One region of the Alteromonas sp. 5NW40-0090 genome, then DNA from elsewhere that is predicted to be linked to it. Evidence: predicted binding sites of a transcription regulator. Region 1 holds the regulator's gene; the other holds the start of a gene.

Evidence for each region. The regulator FNR, encoded in region 1, switches genes on or off when oxygen is low (the NO sensors DNR and NnrR bind a similar motif). The targets are predictions, from matches to a motif close to TTGATCTAGATCAA.
Region 2: the regulator FNR is predicted to act here: its motif matches at 2,786-2,799, upstream of AC27KT_RS17085 (GbsR/MarR family transcriptional regulator).

The regions. Positions count from the first base shown of each region.
Region 1 is NZ_BAAJLT010000005.1:309,832-316,072, reverse strand. It holds gene AC27KT_RS08535 (patatin-like phospholipase family protein) at 1-881, opposite strand, end outside; gene ttcA (tRNA 2-thiocytidine(32) synthetase TtcA) at 882-1,835, opposite strand; gene uspE (universal stress protein UspE) at 1,984-2,907, opposite strand; gene fnr (fumarate/nitrate reduction transcriptional regulator Fnr) at 3,153-3,890, opposite strand; gene AC27KT_RS08515 (sulfite exporter TauE/SafE family protein) at 3,936-4,595, opposite strand; gene ccoS (cbb3-type cytochrome oxidase assembly protein CcoS) at 4,582-4,812, opposite strand; gene AC27KT_RS08505 (heavy metal translocating P-type ATPase) at 4,814-6,241, opposite strand, start outside.
Region 2 is NZ_BAAJLT010000014.1:80,649-86,889, forward strand. It holds gene AC27KT_RS17080 (ATP-binding protein) at 1-2,614, opposite strand, end outside; gene AC27KT_RS17085 (GbsR/MarR family transcriptional regulator) at 2,839-3,396, shown strand; gene AC27KT_RS17090 (cytochrome ubiquinol oxidase subunit I) at 3,408-4,781, shown strand; gene AC27KT_RS17095 (cytochrome d ubiquinol oxidase subunit II) at 4,793-5,800, shown strand.

The sequences.
Region 1 (6,241 bases):
GCTAAACGAGAGCGGGTAACGCGAGCTTGAAGTATTTCAAGTGAACTACTCATTACGCTCATAATTCCCGGCGGGTTGCGCTTATTCACCTTTGCGGGCACTTCGGTAAACTCTTCTTCCACTTTTTCAATAACTTCAGAAGCAATGCTTTCTTCGGCATTCACATCTTCAGAAGCATTGACTTTAAGCTGCTCTTCACTTTCTTCTGACGCTTTGTCTTCTTTACTATCAGGCGAAAACCATTGGCGTAGTACGTTTTGGCTTTTAGTAAAAAAGTCCTCAGTTTTGCGCTGGTTTTCTTCATGATCTTGTCTCAACTTTTCAAGACGAAGTGGTCGAAAATCGGCGTTAAGGTTAACCGCGATTACAAAATCGGCCCCTAATTGGCGACACAAGTTCACCGGTACAGGGTTTACAACGGCACCGTCTACCAACCAACGATCACCGTGTGCTACGGGCGCAAAGAGTGCGGGAATAGCACATGATGCTTGAATGGTGTCGCCAATAGGGCCTGAATTAAATACAACTTCACGTCCGGTATAAAGGTCAGTTGCCACTGTTGCAAAGGGTTTCAGCATTTCTTCATAAGAGGAAACACAAAACTCGCTGGCAAGCTTATCGAAAACTTTCTGTCCGCTTGCGATGCCCCCACGTCTAAGGCCTACACCCATAAGAGCCAATACCTGCCAATCGCTTAGCGAACAGGCCCATTCTTTTAAACCTTCTAGCTTACCACTTGCGTAGGCAGCACCAACATAGGCACCAATAGAGCATCCCGCTACAACGTCAATTTTTACGCCGAGTTTTTCTAAAGCTTCAATGATACCTATGTGCGTCCAGCCCCTTGCGGCTCCGGCACCTAGCGCAAGTCCAATTTTCATTTACTTCGGTTCCATAATGTTTATTACTTCAATAGTATTATCTTCATCACTGAAGTCCGTACTATTTTCTGTAGTGAAAGCAGGTTCATCAAACCCGATATCACCGTCTTCTACCGGGCCTTCTTGTGTAGCTATAGCTTTAAAATCATAAAGGTTGCTGTCGATTAAGTGTGAAGGCGCTACGTTTTGAAGCGCACGGAACATTGACTCTATACGACCTGGGAAGCGACGGTTCCAGTCTTGAAGCATAGCCTTTATGTTTTGGCGCTGTAGGTTTTCTTGTGAGCCACAAAGGTTACACGGAATAATCGGAAATTCAGCGGCCTGAGAATATTTCTCGATGTCTTTTTCTGTGCAGTACGCCAATGGACGAATAACGATGTGTTCACCGTTGTCGCTGACTAGCTTTGGCGGCATAGACTTAAGCTTGCCACCATGAAACATATTGAGGAAAAACGTTTCTAGCATGTCGTCGCGGTGATGACCTAATGCAATTTTAGTCGCACCTAACTCTTTTGCTGTGCGATACAGAATACCCCGGCGCAAGCGAGAACAAAGCGAGCAGGTAGTTTTTCCCTCTGGAATTTTGTCTTTAACGATAGAGTAGGTGTCTTCTTCTACAATCTTGTAGTCAACGCCTATGCTTTCTAAATATTCAGGCAAAATATGTTCAGGGAAACCAGGCTGTTTTTGATCAAGATTAACCGCAACGATATCAAAGTGAATAGGCGCAATCTTCTTTAAAAACAATAGAATATCAAGCATGGTGTAGCTGTCTTTACCGCCAGATAAACACACCATAACTTTGTCGTTGTTTTCAATCATACCGAAATCGCCAATAGCTTTACCTACGTTGCGGCGAAGTCGCTTCTGAAGTTTGTTGAAGTTGTACTTTTGCTTACTTTGCGCAGCGTTTAATGGCGACGCGTCAGCACTGTTTGTGCCTAAACTCATAATTAACTAGCTTGGTTTGTGATAAAGCCGCCATTATACATTAAAGCGGCTTTTCGAGACCATGCTTGTGAAGTTAAATTTGTTGGTGACATACCGTGTTGGCCGCTAAGTAACGGCAAACACGGGCTATGTAGTACCGATGAAAAGACTACACCGACAACGGCGACACAAATCCATCTGGCTTAATAGCAAGCACATCGCAATTGAGTTCGTCGATCACGTGTTCTGCAGTGTTACCAATTAGGGCCGCTGAAATGCCCACACGGCCAACGGTACCAATAACAACCAGCTCTGCATCCAGTGTTTTTGCCACTTGCGGGATGACCTTTTCCGGAAGGCCTTCTCTTACTACACATTTGTTTTCAGGAATACCGTACTTTAACGCGTGACTACGCATTTCCTTTAAATGATGATTTTTTACCGCGTCGTGATAGGTATCGGGGTCGAACTCGGGTACTTCTATGGCGATATTAAGTGGTGTAGAAGGGTAACTGTTGACCAAGTTTACGCTACCTTTCAATAAAGAGGCGTAGTCGTTAGCAATGAGGGTGAGCTTATCGTTAAGTGCGGCATGCTCATTGTCTTCACTGCCTACGTTTACTGCCGCAATAATCTCTCCTCCTTCTGGCCAGTCGTGCTCTTTAACAAGCAATACTGGGCGAGGGCATTTACGCATTAAATGCCAATCTGTGGGGGTGAAAATAACAGAAGCAAGATCGTCGTGCTTTTTGGTTGCTTTTACCACTAAATCTATCTGATTGTTTAGGGTGTAGTAAATAATCGACTCATACGCGCGATTATTCCATTCTACAACGATATCAGTTTCAGTGAATCCTTGCTCTCTTAAGTGGGTAGCAAGCCATTTTGCATGCTCCTTTGTGACTGCATCGCGCATTGACTCGCGCTCATCCGGGCTAAGCATGGTCGTCATATCGTAAGATAAGTCGTATACCACCATCATGGCGGTAACTGAAGCACCTGTTTTTGAAGCGAGTTCATAAGCACGGCTTAGTGCAGGTTGGTTATCGCGCTCGGCATCTACCACGGCCAGAATTCGTTTACACTCAATCATAACGTCCCCCTAACTACAAAACTTAGTAGCGGCTGTCGAAATCGAAGCTTTCTAATACTAACTATAAACGACATTGGGAAAAACGTAAGTTGTTTTAGATCAAGAATTTTACGACGCGACCATGAGTGAACTTAACGATGTAAATATGGAGCAACCGGCGTGGTGCTGAAACATTAGATAGGTGGCTAACACAGGTCACAAAAAAGCGCGCTTAGTGTGCGCCTTAATTTACACTTAAAAAAGGACTAACCGCAGACAACGCTTGGGCCGTTAAGCGCCGCAAGTTTGGTGTTTAGTCTATCGAAATCTAAAATAGTAATAAGCTTTCCGTCCACCTTTATAATGTTGTCTTTTTGGAAACGGCTTAACAAACGGCTAATAGTTTCGATGGTTAGTCCTAAATAATTTCCTATCTCGTTGCGCGTCATGGTGAGATGGAATTCTCTATGGGAGAAGCCTCGCTCTTCAAAGCGCTGAGAAAGATGTGATATAAAATACAATAAACGCTCTTCTGCGGTTCGCTTGTTTAAAAGCATGATCATGTCGTGATCTTGTTTTATTTCAGCGCTCATGAAGCTCATGATCTGGTGGCGCAGCTTTGGAAATTGCACTGACATTTCGTCGAGGGTCTCGTAGGGAAGCTCACACACCATGGCAGTTTCTAACGCAGAGGTATAGCTTTGGTGTTTGTTCTCTCTTAATGCATCGAAACCGATAATGTCACCAGGAAAGTGGAAGCCGGTAATCTGTTCTTCACCTTCGGTATTAGTCACAAATGATTTAAATGAACCGGTTCTCACTGCAAATAGAGAACGGAATTTATCACCAGTTTGAATCAGCGTGTCACCTTTATGAAGCGGCTTCTTGCGTTCAATAATATCGTCAAGAGATTCGATTTCTGTTTTGTTTAACGCCACCGGTAAACAAAGGTGACTGAAACTACAGTTTTGACAGTGAATAGAAAATTGGCTTCCTTTGCTCATAATGCACGCTCTCTAAAAGAATACCCGACAATAATACACCCATTTTTAAACGATTGCGCCATGAATAAGATAAGCGGCATATATTGCCATTATTACTGCAATAATTTGTCTAAAATGGTTATGTTGAAAACTTCGAACAATATATTGGCTACCAGCGCTAGCGGCGAGCAAGGTGGGTAATGTACCCAAACCGAAGAAGAACATAATAGCAGCGCCTTCTAGCGCATTACCCGCCGCGAGAGACCAGGTAAGTGTGGAATACACCAAACCGCAAGGAAGCCAACCCCAAATAAAACCATAAGGCAACGCACTTAAAGGGGTCTTAAATGGCAAAAAGCGTTTTGAAAGCGGCTGCACTTTGGAAAATAGGCCTTTACCCGCATTTTCCAGTACCGTTAAGCCAGTCCACCACTTACCCAAATAACACGCCAGTAGAAGCAACATGATTCCGCTAAGTAGGGAAAGGGCATAGTTGGCAAGAGGTATATAATCTGCTGCAATTTTTCCAAGTGCCCCGGTTATTGCTCCGGCGATGGTGTAGCTCACTATACGTCCCATGTTATAGGCAAGGGTATAGGGTAGTGCTGAAGCGCCTTTAGGCGATACCATCCTTAGCGCAGCGACAATTCCACTGCACATTCCCACACAGTGAACTCCGCCGGCTAAGCCGATAAGAAAGGCAGAGAAGTAGTTAATCCCTTCCATGTGGCGCTTGGCTTTTGTCTACTTTACTGTCTTGAAGTTGCTTGCGTTGCTCAGCTAGCTTTTTTTCTTCTGGCGGAAGATCATCGTCAAACAGTATGCTATAACCTTGGCGATCTAAATCTTCAAATTGATTGGTTTTCACCGCCCAAAAGAATATCACGATAGCGACGGCAACAATGATGATGGCGATTGGAATTAATACGTAAATAATACTCATGCTATTTGCTCAAAAGTCGCGTTGAGTTTGTGACTACAATGATACTGCTTAACGACATACCAACAACAGCCATCCACGGTGAAAGTAGGCCTGATACGGCGAAAGGTAAGATCAAAACGTTGTAACCTACCGACCAGCCAATATTTTGCCTTATTTTTTGCTTCACTTGATGCGCAGTTCGAATAAGCTCTGGTACAGAAAGCAGCTGATCGCCAAGCAGTATCACGTCGGCGGCAGTTTTAGCCACGTCTGTGGCATTACCCACTGCAATCGCCACATCAGCGCTGGCAAGAACTGGAGCGTCGTTAATACCATCCCCCATCATCATCACTTTCGCGCCAGATTGCTGCATAGCTTGAACGGCTTCGTACTTTTGCTCAGGTGTTAGGCCACCTTTAGCGGTCGAAATTGGCAATGGTGCGGTAAGCGCATTAACGTTTTGCTGTGTATCACCACTTAAAACGGCGAGGGTATGGCTTGCAGCTAATATATCGAGAGTTTCTTGCGTATCTTCTCTTAGTGAATCCTTTACTTCATACGCCGCCATAATACGCCCCTTAACCGTGAGAAACACGTTAGCTGAAGGGAACGCTTCAATGAGTTTTAGCTGAGATTCGTGAACGCTGAATGCTGCAGAACCCATAGAAAACAACGTGTCATTGATCTCACCGCTGATACCACCTCCTGGCGTAACGGTAAAATTAGTCACTTTGTGTACCGTGTTATCGGTAGCGTCAGCACTGTCGCTAGAAGCAGAAATCTCGCTTAGGGCTACACCGTCGCTAAAGGCTATACCGTCGCTAAAGGCTTTGGCAATCGGATGTTCAGAGCGTGACTCCAAAGCGCGGGCAATTGATAGCGCACTATTACTATCCACACCGTCAGCGTACCAGGCATTTGAAATAGTAAATTTGCCTTTTGTGAGCGTGCCGGTTTTGTCTAATGCGATGGTGTCAATGTCAGTAATTTGTTCAAGCGCATCGGCCCGTTTTAGTAAAATACCTTGTCGGTTTAACTTTGCCATAGCACAGGTTAACGCTGATGGCGTAGCCAACCCTAATGCGCAAGGGCAGGTTGCAACCAGCACCGATATGGTGATCCAAAATGCCTCGTCGCTACCCTGATACGCCCAAAAGCAATAGGTCAACGCCGAAATCAGCAATACCGCGGTAACGAAATAGCGAGAAAAATTATCGGCTATCTGCGCTGCTTTAGGTTTACTCGCCATCGCACTTGCTTGCAGTCGTACAATTTGATTTACCAGCGCATTTTTAAGGGTCTGCGTAACCGTAATGGTTAGCGTACCATCTTGACAAACCGTGCCGCCGTAAACCGGGCTACTGTTGGACTTACGCACGGGGTTAAACTCGCCGGTAAGCATAGATTCGTCAACCGCTGCGTTGCCGTCGGTTACCACCCCATCAATGGG
Region 2 (6,241 bases), on a different contig from region 1:
ATGTATAGGCATAAGCAGTAAGTGCTACGGCATTAAGTTTTGCAATTTCCGGGATTTCGCTTGCCCTAATTTTCAATACTAGACCTAACCCATCCATTTCCGGCATACCTATGTCCGATAGCAGTAGATCGAAAGCTTCAGGCATGTCGTTGATTTCCTTCCATGCCATTAAGCCGTTTTTCACGACATTCACTCGAGCGCCGTTAGATTCTAGGAACAATTTTATGAAATCACGGGCGTCTCGCTCGTCTTCTGCGACTAAAATTCGCAAGCCACTCAAACGAAGTGATTCAGTTAAATCGCTAATCTCAGAGTTTTTGGTTTCGATAATATCGTCATGCAAACTAAGTGGTGCGATTGGCAATGACACAAAAAAAGTAGTACCTGAGTTTAACCCATCACTTTCGGCGTAAATTTCGCCGCCGTGCATTTCAACCAAGCTTTTTACGATAGATAAACCCAGCCCCAAGCCATGTTTGTTATGAGAATCTTTTCCTTGATAAAAACGTTCAAAAACCCGAGCTATCTGATCTTGGGTCATTCCCTTACCGTTGTCTTTTACACGGAACAAGTAGTTAGAATGTTCCCTTCGCCCACGCACGTGTACGGTTCCGCCCTTTGCTGTAAATTTAAGGGCATTACTGAGCAAATTGTTGATCACCTGCTTAATACGCAAATTATCACCAAGAATTTGTGTGTGCTCGTCTTCGCAATTAATTGAAAGTTGAATATTTTTACTGGCGAAACCCGCTTCGAATGATTTAGCGACTTCAGATATAGACCCAGCGATATTTAATGAATGCGTACTCAATTTCATTGTGCCGGAGATAATGCGCGATAAGTCTAAGATATCGTTAATTAACGCGGCCTGTGTAGACGCAGCGCGTTTGATAACCCCCAATGCATCGGACATTCTATCGACATTCGTCACATCCATAAGCGCTAAGTCGGTCCAACCTACAATAGAATTAAGAGGTGAACGAAGCTCGTGAGAAATACTGGCAAGAAACTGATCTTTAGCTTTGTCTAACTCTTCTAATTTACTAATTTGCTTATCAAGCGACGCTTTTAAGCTTAGTGCGTAAGGTATAAATAGGTGGTCAAAACCCTCTATTATGAGCTGATCATCCTGGGTCCACTCTACCGATTCATCGGCTACACTTTGAAGATACATATCAAAGGAATTACGAGGCGTTAAAACCTTACCAATATCTTTGTTCGCAGCTTCACGACCTGCCCATCTGATAGTTTTGTCTTTTTGCTCTCTAAACCAAACGGTGTAATAACCAAGCTTCGCTGATACACAGGATATATACATGCCGCGAATGCCGTTAAGGTTACATTGTTCCGACACTTCTCCCGCCAACTTGCTAATAGCAATTGACTCTTCAGAGTTGGTAATAACGAACTTATCGAGAAGGCGAGTTAATGTTTGTTCAGACGGGGTTCTACCTACTAAGTATTTATCTACAGGGGTAATAACCGCCATACCGCATGCACTGGCTACATCCAAAAGGCCTTTTTCTTTTTGGGTTATCGCCTCCAGGGGATTAGCATAGCTAGTAAGCTGGTGAATAATACTATTCAGCTTGCGCTGCCGAATTTGAAACTGCTCTTTCTTTTGGTGTAGGGCTTTAGTGTGTAGCTGCCACGCATAGAGGTGACCAAGAGACTCACATACCAAACGCTTTTTCTGCTCAATATATTTAGGTTCATTATTGTGACAAGCAAGCAACCCCCAAAGTTTACCTTCAAACACAAGGGACACGGAAAACGATGAACGTATGCCCATATTTTTAAGGTAAGTGATATGAACCGGCGACACTGAACGAACCATAGACATGGATAAGTCTAGAGGCGGTCGCTCCGCTTCTTGCACAGTTGGTATCAAAGCTATAGGGGGTTGTTCTACGTCATATACACAACGTACGCGATTTTTTAAGTACAGCGCTCGTGCTTGGCTAGGAATATCAGATGCCGGAAATTTCAAACCTTTGAAAGAGCGAGCCCCAGGCACTTTTACTTCGCCAATCACCTCACCACTATAGGTTTTGTCGAACTGATAAACCATCACCGAATCGAAACCTATGTATCCCTTAAACACGTTCGCAATGGCGTCTGCAACATCGTGAATGGAGTCGCACCCATCTACATCGGGTAGTAATGTGCGAATATCTACGTCCATCGGTACCCATTGCTGGGCGGCTTCATAACTAAGCTGAGGGGTGGGCTCTAACTCGATAACAAGCAGACCGTTTGAGTCGAACACAACACCGCTACCCTCTTTTTCCCAATTGTCTAAACAAAGTGCGTTCTCCGCAAACTTCCATTGGTAAGCACGGCGTGAATTCCCGCCTTTAACACTTTGATAGATACTTTGAAAGGTGGGAGCATCTTCAGAAGGCGTATCGATAAGTTCAGTAATAAGAGTTTCACCCGCAGTGATACTGACTTTAAATAGCTCATTGATGTTTTCACTAACCACCTGAACTTTTTTAGTTTCAGGGTCAACTGCTATAACATAACCAAAGCTTTGAACACTTTCGATTAGGTGAATAGCTTCATCTTCGCAGTTCTGAAGCGTCTTTATCTTTTTGTCTTTAATGTGTTGCATTGCCTTGGCCGAGAAATTTAGAAAGCGAACTTTCTTGCGAGTGTCTAATTACTCAACCACGATAACAACAAATTGTGATCAAAGCATGCAATATCGTTGAAAGTTTCCTAATTAACTCTTATTAAATTATCAATAAAATTTTGCTTAAAAGGCACATTAATGTTGCCTTTTTTGATCTTACACAATAAACTTTCAGTAATTTCTGAAACTTCTGGAAAGTAAAAATGAAAATGACGCCTTTAATTACTTCTGCCGTGATGCACTTTGGCGAAATGGGAAGTCGCTGGGGTTTTAATAGAACAGTTGGGCAAATTCTTGCACTTATTGTTTTAAACGAAGAGCCTATTTCGGCACAAGAGGTTGCCGATGCGCTCAATATCTCCAGAGGCAATACCAGTATGGGGTTGAAAGAGCTTCAGTCATGGCGCCTAGTTAAACAACATCATGTTCCAGGCGAAAGAAAAGAGTTCTTTATTCCTGCCGGTGATATTTGGACGCTGGCAAACCGGGTGTTTGAAGAGCGCAGAAAGCGCGAGATAGACCCAACAATGAGCTTACTTCGGGATCTGCTGCTCGATGCACCTGCTAATGAAAAGGAAGCAAACGCTCAACATAAACTGAACGAAATTCACGATTTACTCGAATCAATTACGGCATGGTCTGAAGAGCTTCAAAATCTTGGGCCTGAAAAGTTAAACACGTTGATGAAGTTAGGTTCTGGCGTGGGCCGTATGCTTGAGCTTAAGGACAAGCTACTTCCGGGAAAAAACAGCGTTAACTAAGGGGGCCTTCTGTGGATGCATTCTTGCTGTCTCGTTTACAATTTGCGTTAAATATTAGTTTCCATATTTTATTTCCAACCATCACCATGGCGATGGGCTGGTTTCTTTTCTACTTTAAGCTGCGCTCTAATATTTCAGGTCACCCTGTGTGGATGCGTATGTATCGTTTTTGGGTACGTGTCTTTGCCCTAAGCTTCGCCTTGGGTGTAGTAAGCGGCGTCACCATGTCATTTCAGTTTGGTACTAACTGGCCTGGATTTATGGAGAAAGTGGGCAACGTAGCAGGTCCGCTATTAGGTTACGAAGTACTTACTGCATTCTTCCTAGAAGCTACGTTCCTAGGCATTATGTTATTTGGTATACGCCGTGTTCCGAACTGGTTACACACAGCATCCACCCTTATTGTTGCGCTTGGCACCACAACATCTGCGTTCTGGATATTAGCGCTTAACAGCTGGATGCAAACCCCACAAGGCTTTGAAGTAGTCGATGGTGTGGTGTATGCCACCAACTGGAAAGAAATCATCTTTAACCCTTCTTTCCCCTACCGCTTCGTACACATGATGTTAGCGTCTGGGCTGACGGCCAGTTTCTTAATAGCTGGGCTTTCTGCCTACCGCATGCTTAAAGGCGACGACAAGCTTGCGCCTAAACTCGCGCTTAAAACCGCCACCTATACGGCGGCAGTGTTAATTCCGCTACAAATTTTTGCTGGCGACATGCATGGTTTAAATACGCTTGAACACCAGCCACAGAAAGTAGCTGCGATGGAAGGGCTTTGGGAAACCACTGAAGGCGCACCTTTGTTGCTTTTTGCAATTCCTGACGAAGAAAGCAAGGAAAACCATTTTGAAGTTCCTATTCCTTATGGTGCAAGCTTAATCCTTACCCATGAATTGAAAGGCGAGATAAAAGGGCTAAATGAGTTTGAAGGAGAACATCCACCTGTTGCCCCTGTGTTCTTCGGCTTCAGAGTCATGGTGGGTATGGGCATGTTGATGCTTGCTGTATCATGGCTTGGCAGTCTTTATCTTATGCGCAAAAAAGACTTCCCCGTTTGGCTTAAGCGCACGTTTGCAGGCATGGCGTTTAGCGGATGGATTGCAACGCTTGCCGGCTGGTATGTAACTGAAATAGGCCGTCAGCCCTACTTGGTGAGCGGTGTATTAAAAACAGCAGATGCGGTTACGCAGTTGCCTCCGGCTAATATTGCTCTGTCGTTCACGCTTTATCTTGTTATCTATACGGTGCTTCTAATCGCATACATGGGAACACTTATGTTGATGTGCAGAAGAGCCGTTGAGATTGAAGAGATAACAACGGAAGAGCGGGAAATAGCGAAGGCTAAAATGCAGCCTTCTGAACCTGACCCAAGCACGGTTTAAGGAGAGCAAATATGTTTGAAAACGTATCAGCAGAAATGCTCGGAAATATTTATGTGGGCTTACTTGGTCTATCTGTATTGTTGTACGCCATTTTAGATGGCTACGACTTGGGTGTGGGTATACTTATTCCGCCAAGAACAGAAGCCTTTCGCGATGACATGATAGCCTCTATTGGGCCTTACTGGGATGCTAATGAAACCTGGCTTGTTCTCGCCATTGGTCTTCTGCTTATTGCTTTCCCTGAAGCCCATAGTGAGTTTTTACAAACCTTGTATTTGCCTGCGACCTTCATGTTATTGGGGCTTATTTTGCGCGGTGTCGCATTTGATTTTCGCGCCAAAGTTGTACAGGTAAAAAAACGTAAGTGGGATTTAGTCTTCAAATACGGTTCACTGTTGACTACGCTGGCTCAAGGTTACATGTTAGGTATTTACGTGACAGGCCTTCGCACAGATATTTGGGCCCAAGGCTTTGCACTACTCGCTGCCTTTGGTGTTACAGCAGCTTATGCGTTTATTGGCTCGTGCTGGTTAATACTTAAAGGTGAAGGTGAGCTTCAACAAAAAGCCTATTACTGGGCGAGAAGAGGATTAGGTGTACTGACGGTAGGAATTGTTGCGGTAAGTATCGCAAACCTTACCTTACACGATGACGTGCGAGACTTATGGCTATCAGCACCTTGGGGCTATGTGCTTTTCGCTATTCCGGTAGCGTGTTTCGCACTTCTAGCACTTTGTGGTGTGTTGCTTAAAAAACTGCCTGATGCACAAGGGAAAGGCGAATGGCTTCCGTTCTTTATTGCCCTTCTAGTATTTTTACTTTGTTTCACCGCATTCGGCATAAGCTACTATCCGTTTATCATACCTGGACAGATGACGGTGATGGATGCGCTTAGTGATGCAAGCTCTCTGCGCTTCTTGCTTGTTGGCGTAGTTATTGTTGTACCTATTATTTTGGCTTATACCGCCATGGTATATAAGATATTCTCCGGTAAATCAGAGAAGCTTTCTTACTACTAGTATTCATTGAGGGATCGCAGCGGATCCCAATTACTTGAAACAATAGTGAACATCATTGAAAGTCAGTGGTGTTCACTTTCTATTCAGCGCTATACTCAACGCTATACGTTGCGAGTTGCTTGCGGTTTCCTACGGTTTCCCTGTGCTTGCTGCATTTGCGGCGACCAGTATCACCTACCCACGAGCTCGAATTGAAGACATGCGATCAAAATATGATCCTTTCCCTCGAACAATGTATACCAATGAATAGGCATATTTAGCTTTAGCTGATATTCCCCCTCAAAGTGTGATCAAAATTTAAACGTCATTTACCATTAAATATTTTGTTGACATCAAACTGTAATATTACTATATTTTATTTGGGGCAATTTTTAATAGAAGGAGCCAATACTATGGAAAATGTATTCCATTCGTTCTCACGGTTCTTCAAGCGCGCGCACC